2 regions of the Gottschalkia acidurici 9a genome follow, and region 1 is predicted to be linked to the other one. Evidence: a T-box and tRNA genes for the amino acid it is inferred to sense, from the RefSeq annotation. Region 1 holds a T-box; the other holds one or more tRNA genes.
What was found. A T-box is a leader RNA that pairs with one kind of tRNA and senses whether it is charged. The one in region 1 lies ahead of metG (methionine--tRNA ligase), so its partner is inferred to be a tRNA-Met.
Positions count from the first base shown of each region.

Region 2: it has a tRNA-Met gene. The T-box ahead of metG (methionine--tRNA ligase) is inferred to sense a tRNA for this amino acid. The anticodon was not compared.

Region 1 is NC_018664.1:117,884-121,127, forward strand. It holds gene CURI_RS00585 (nucleoside recognition domain-containing protein) at 1-78, shown strand, start outside; gene CURI_RS00590 (spore maturation protein) at 83-613, shown strand; T-box leader at 989-1,224, shown strand; gene metG (methionine--tRNA ligase) at 1,376-3,244, shown strand, end outside.
Region 2 is NC_018664.1:3,015,728-3,018,971, forward strand. It holds partial or broken gene CURI_RS16595 (hypothetical protein) at 63-173, shown strand; tRNA gene CURI_RS14345 (tRNA-Pro) at 276-352, opposite strand; tRNA gene CURI_RS14350 (tRNA-Ser) at 401-489, opposite strand; tRNA gene CURI_RS14355 (tRNA-Lys) at 494-569, opposite strand; tRNA gene CURI_RS14360 (tRNA-Gln) at 586-661, opposite strand; tRNA gene CURI_RS14365 (tRNA-Arg) at 682-758, opposite strand; tRNA gene CURI_RS14370 (tRNA-Gly) at 767-840, opposite strand; tRNA gene CURI_RS14375 (tRNA-Tyr) at 852-937, opposite strand; tRNA gene CURI_RS14380 (tRNA-Val) at 942-1,017, opposite strand; tRNA gene CURI_RS14385 (tRNA-Glu) at 1,053-1,127, opposite strand; tRNA gene CURI_RS14390 (tRNA-Met) at 1,135-1,211, opposite strand; tRNA gene CURI_RS14395 (tRNA-Met) at 1,290-1,364, opposite strand; rRNA gene rrf (5S ribosomal RNA) at 1,374-1,490, opposite strand; tRNA gene CURI_RS14405 (tRNA-Leu) at 1,507-1,595, opposite strand; tRNA gene CURI_RS14410 (tRNA-Asn) at 1,602-1,676, opposite strand; rRNA gene rrf (5S ribosomal RNA) at 1,682-1,798, opposite strand; rRNA gene CURI_RS14420 (23S ribosomal RNA) at 1,868-3,244, opposite strand, start outside.

The DNA.
Region 1 (3,244 bases):
GGAACTACTTTGATAGCTACACTTGTATCTACTGTAATAGGGGTTCTCACTGCAAAGATATTACAGAGGGGAAGGTGATATTATGGTAGATATAATAAATATAGCATCTGTAGCAATAATACCAATAATAATGAGTATAATACTCATACATGGATACATAAATAAAGTCGATCTTTATGACTGTTTTGTAGAAGGAGCTAAAGAAGGATTCAAGTCAGCAATAAGGATAATACCATATCTTATAGCGATCTTTATAGCTATAGGACTATTTAGAAAATCAGGATCAATGGAAATACTCACTAAGATACTAAGTCCATTAGGAAGACTGGCGGGTATACCACAAGAAACTATGCCATTATTCATTATAAGACCTATATCAGGAAGTGCGTCACTTGGAGTCTTAAAGGATATAATAACTACATATGGACCAGATTCATTTATAGGAAGAGTATCATCGACAATGATGGGTTCTGCAGAAACTATTATATATACTATGGCGGTTTATTTTGGAGCTGTAGGAATAAAAGATTCTAGACATACATTAGGAGCAGCTTTAGTGTCACATTTAGCTGGTACAATAGCATCGGTCGTGGTATGTAGTATTGTGTTTTAATTTATAAATGGAGAGAAATAAGATACCAGATAAATATATGAATTTTCTGGTATCTTATTTCTTATTTAATTGAAATCTTAATTATTTTCTGTTTTGATAAAAAACGTAGTATCATATGCTGGAATAAATAAAAATATATTATGGTGTTATATTAAGTATAATCAATTACACATATTGAAATAATAAATAGTATTTAAGCTACAAAAATATATAAATGTAGTTAGAGTAAATTAATTATATAGAAGTATCTTTTACCTTGTGATATAATCGGTTATAATAGTATCAAGCTAATTATAAGTACTATCTAAATATGATTGAAATTTTATACGACTAAATATATTTTTTATATAGCTTTAGTTAAATAGTTTAAGATAAATAGAAACTATGAAGGGAAGAGTAGGATTAATTTTTATCTGAAAGAGAGCCAAGATAGGTGAAAGTTGGCGTTAAAAGTTATTCTGAATATGGCCCCTGAGTTATATAGTTGAAATTAAGTAGGCTATATCGGAAATCAACCGTTATATTGATGGGTTAAAGACCTAGTGAGTTCTAAATTGTGAAGTTTAGATAAATTAGAGTGGTACCGCGAAGACTAAGCCTTCGTCTCTATAAAGTGATACTTAATTTAGTTAGATTTTATATCTGGCTGAATTTTAGTTGAACTTATCAAAGAATAATATAATTCTGAAAAATTGTATTATTTCTTGATAAAGAGATAGAAGGTTTTTTTATATAAAAATATAAACGATGGAGGATGAGAAAATGAGTAAAAAAAGTTTTTACGTAACAACACCTATCTATTATCCAAGTGATAATTTACATATAGGTCATACTTACTGTACTGTTGCAACAGATACAATGGCTAGATTTAAAAGATTACAAGGATATGATGTTAAATTTTTAACAGGAACAGATGAGCATGGTCAGAAAATTCAAACAGTGGCTAAAGAAAAAGGACTTAAGCCAAAGGAATTTCTAGATGGAATAGTAGGTAATATAAAAGAATTATGGAAAGCTTTAGATATATCATATGACAGATTTATAAGAACTACAGATGAAGATCATAAAGAAATAGTACAAAAGATATTTCAAAAATTATATGATAAAGGTGATATATATAAAGGATTCTATGAAGGACACTATTGTACTCCTTGTGAATCATTTTGGACAGAAACCCAACTAGAAGATGGAAAGTGTCCAGATTGTAAAAGAGAAGTGAAGTTTGCAAAAGAAGAGACTTATTTTTTCAGATTATCAAAATATCAAGATAGATTATTAGAATTATTACAAAGAGATGATTTTTTACAACCAGAATCAAGAAGAAATGAAATGATAAATAACTTCATAAAGCCAGGACTAGAAGATTTAAGTGTGACTAGATCGTCATTTGATTGGGGAATAAAGGTGCCATTTGACGATAAACATGTAATATATGTTTGGATAGATGCACTAAGCAACTATATAACAGCGCTTGGATATTTAACTGGTAATGATGAAGAATTTAAAAAATATTGGCCAGCAGATATTCAATTTGTAGGAAAAGAGATAGTTAGATTCCACACTATTATATGGCCTGCAATTTTAATGGCTTTAGATATAGAGCTTCCTAAGAAAGTATTTGGTCACGGTTGGATACTATTTGACGATGATAAGATGTCAAAATCAAAAGGAAATGTAATATATCCAGAACCACTAATTGAGCTGTATGGAGTGGATGCTTTAAAATATTTCTTACTAAGAGAATTCTCATTTGGAAATGATGGCTCTTATACTAATGAGAAGTTTTTACAAAGACTTAATGCAGATCTTGCAAATGATTTAGGAAACTTAGTTAGTAGAACTATAGCTATGATAGAAAAGTATAATGATGGAATAATACCACAGCCTACAAAAGATGGTGAGTTTGATGATTCACTTAAAGAATTGGTTGTAAATGCTTATGCTAAAGTTGAAGATCATATGGAAAAGGTTAGCTTCAGTAATGCACTAGAAGAGATATGGAAGGTTATAAGTAGAGCAAACAAATATGTAGATGAAACAGCACCTTGGATACTAGCAAAAGAAGAAGAAAATAAAGAAAGATTAAACACAGTATTATACAATTTAGCAGAAACTATAAGAGTTGTGTCAATTCTTATAAGACCATTTATGGAGAAAACTTCAGACAATATCTTAAGACAATTAGGACTAGGTGAAAGTAAAGCTAACTGGGAAGATATAAAAGAGTGGGGAAAATTACAATCAGGATTACAAGTACAAAAAGGTGAGCCAATGTTCCCACGACTAGATATTAAAAAAGAGTTAGAAAACTTAGTAAAAACTAATCAAGAATTTATAGCAAAAAGAAGAGGACAAAATCAAGAAGAAGAGATAGTTGAGGATGATAGTATAACTATAGACGATTTTGATAAGATAGATTTAAGAGTAGCGGAAGTAATAAAGGCAGAGAAACATCCTGATGCTGATAGACTTTTAGTATTACAATTAAAACTAGGAGAAGAAACAAGGCAAGTAGTATCAGGAATAGCTAAATACTACAGCCCAGAAGATTTAATAGGCAAAAAGGTAATACTCGTATATAACTTAAAGCCAGTAAAACTAAGAGGAATAGAGTCTCATGGAATGATTTTA
Region 2 (3,244 bases), 210 kb from region 1:
AGAAAATTTAAGATTCAAAAAATGGTCGATAGTGAACTTTATAGGTTCTAGTTGATAAGTTCTTAGAATTGACAAGGCAAAGCGCCGTACTGAAAAGATTGACAATAAAAGTATTATACAATTTTATTGATTATATTATAGTTCATCATAGAAGAAAACAAGCACTGTTATAATCAAAGATTAGATATTTACCTTAAATACACTTGTAGTTGTCTACTAAAAATAAAAAAGTAGTAATAACAATCTTGACTGTCATTACTACTCACTTTTCACATTGGTCGGGGTGGAGGGACTCGAACCCCCGGCCCCATGGTCCCAAACCACGTACGCTACCAAACTGCGCTACACCCCGATATATATCATTTGATTTTAATAAAAATCCAAACTAATTAAGCATTATTGGCGGAGGAGGTGGGATTCGAACCCACGTGGGCTTGCACCCTAACGGTTTTCAAGACCGCCCCGTTATGACCACTTCGGTACCCCTCCGGATTGGTGATCCATCCGCGACTCGAACGCGGGACACCCTGATTAAAAGTCAGGTGCTCTACCGACTGAGCTAATAGATCACAAAATATTTACTTCTGGCTGGGGTAGCAGGACTCGAACCTACGCATGCCAGAATCAAAATCTGGTGCCTTACCAACTTGGCGATACCCCAACATGTTATATATTATTTATTGGCGTGCCTACAGGGATTCGAACCCCGGACACTCGGCTTAGAAGGCCGATGCTCTATCCAGCTGAGCTATAGGCACTCGTTTTTTGGAGCGGGTGAAGGGAATCGAACCCTCGCAACTGGCTTGGAAGGCCAGGGCTCTACCACTGAGCTACACCCGCATATTATATTTTGGTGGAGGAGACTGGATTCGAACCAGTGAAAGCGAAGCTAACGGATTTACAGTCCGTCCCCTTTGGCCAGCTCGGGAACTCCTCCATATTGGTGGGCGCGACAGGGCTCGAACCTGTGACCCCCTGCTTGTAAGGCAGGTGCTCTCCCAGCTGAGCTACGCGCCCGTAATTTTATTACGGATTTCTGGGATTTTCTTTTTTGGTGACCCTACCGGGATTCGAACCCGGGTTACCGCCGTGAAAGGGCGGTGTCTTAACCGCTTGACCATAGGGCCATCTATATGGTAGCGGTGAACGGATTTGAACCGCTGACACTGCGGGTATGAACCGCATGCTCTAGCCAACTGAGCTACACCGCCATATTCAACTCGTAAAACTGATTTTTTCCAAGTTAATACTCAGCCTTAAGCTGAGTTCATGTTTTAGTTTATATATTTTGGTTGCGGGGACCGGATTTGAACCGATGACCTTCGGGTTATGAGCCCGACGAGCTGCCGCTGCTCCACCCCGCGATAATAGTTATCTAGCAACGTCTTACTCTCCCAGGCAGTTTCCCACCAAGTACCATTAGCGCTGAAGGGCTTAACTTCTGTGTTCGGTATGGGAACAGGTGTGACCCCTTCGCTATCGTCACTAAATATAATAACATTTTTTTGGTGCCGAGGACCGGAATCGAACCGGTACGATCTTTAAGGATCGCAGGATTTTAAGTCCTGTGCGTCTGCCAGTTCCGCCACCCCGGCAAAAAATGGCTCTCAGGGTGGGACTCGAACCCACAACCTACCGATTAACAGTCGGGTGCTCCACCGTTGAGCTACCTAAGAATAAAAACCAGCAACGTCTTACTCTCCCAGGCAGTCTCCCGCCAAGTACCATCAGCGCTGAAGGGCTTAACTTCTGTGTTCGGTATGGGAACAGGTGTGACCCCTTCGCTATCGTCACTGGATTTCTTTGCTTTTTTAAAGATGTTTTGCACCTTCAAAACTACACAGCGATTAGATTATTCTTTAATATATTGGTCAAGCCCTCGATCTATTAGTATCACTAAGCTGAAGACATTGCTGCCCTTACACCTGTGACCTATCTACCAGGTAGTCTTCCTGGGATCTTACTAGGTTAACCCTATGGGAAATCTTATCTTGAGGGAGACTTCGTACTTAGATGCCTTCAGCACTTATTCTTTCCAGACTTAGCTACTCAGCCATGCCGCTGGCGCGACAACTGATACACCAGAGGTCTGTTCATCCCGGTCCTCTCGTACTAGGGACAACTCCTCTCAAATTTCCTACGCCCACGACGGATAGGGACCGAACTGTCTCACGACGTTCTGAACCCAGCTCGCGTGCCTCTTTAATGGGCGAACAGCCCAACCCTTGGAACCTACTTCAGCTCCAGGATGAGACGAGCCGACATCGAGGTGCCAAACCTCCCCGTCGATGTGGACTCTTGGGGGAGATAAGCCTGTTATCCCCGGGGTAGCTTTTATCCGTTGAGCGATGGCCCTTCCACTCGGTGCCACCGGATCACTAAGTCCAACTTTCGTTCCTGCTCGACTTGTAGGTCTCGCAGTCAAGCTCCCTTCTGCCTTTACACTCTTCGTACGATTTCCGACCGTACTGAGGGAACCTTTGAGCGCCTCCGTTACTCTTTAGGAGGCGACCGCCCCAGTCAAACTGCCCAACTGACAGTGTCCTAAAACTGGTTTCACAGTTTCTAGTTAGAACTTCAGCATCATAAGGGTGGTATCCCAACGGTGACTCCACCAAAGCTGGCGCCCTGGTTTCTAAGTCTCCCACCTATCCTGTACATATGATACCAAAATTCAATATCAGCCTGCAGTAAAGCTCCACGGGGTCTTTCCGTCCTGTCGCGGGTAACCAGCATCTTCACTGGTACTACAATTTCACCGGATCTCTTGTTGAGACAGTGCCCAAATCGTTACGCCTTTCGTGCGGGTCGGAACTTACCCGACAAGGAATTTCGCTACCTTAGGACCGTTATAGTTACGGCCGCCGTTTACTGGGGCTTAAGTTCTGAGCTTCGCTTGCGCTAACTCTTCCCCTTAACCTTCCAGCACCGGGCAGGCGTCAGCCCCTATACTTCATCTTTCGATTTAGCAGAGACCTATGTTTTTGGTAAACAGTCGCTTGGGCCTATTCACTGCGGCTGGTTGCTGCTCCAGGTGTGCACCCTTCACAGCCTCCAGCACCCCTTCTCCCGAAGTTACGGGGTTATTTTGCCGAGTTCCTTAACAAGAGTTCTTCCGCTCGTCTTAGGATTCTCTCCTCGCCTACCTGTGTCGGTTTGCGGTACGGGTACCTATTTGCTCGATAGAAGCTTTTCTCGACAGTGTGGATTCAGTGACTTCGCTACTTATTTTCGCTCCCCATCA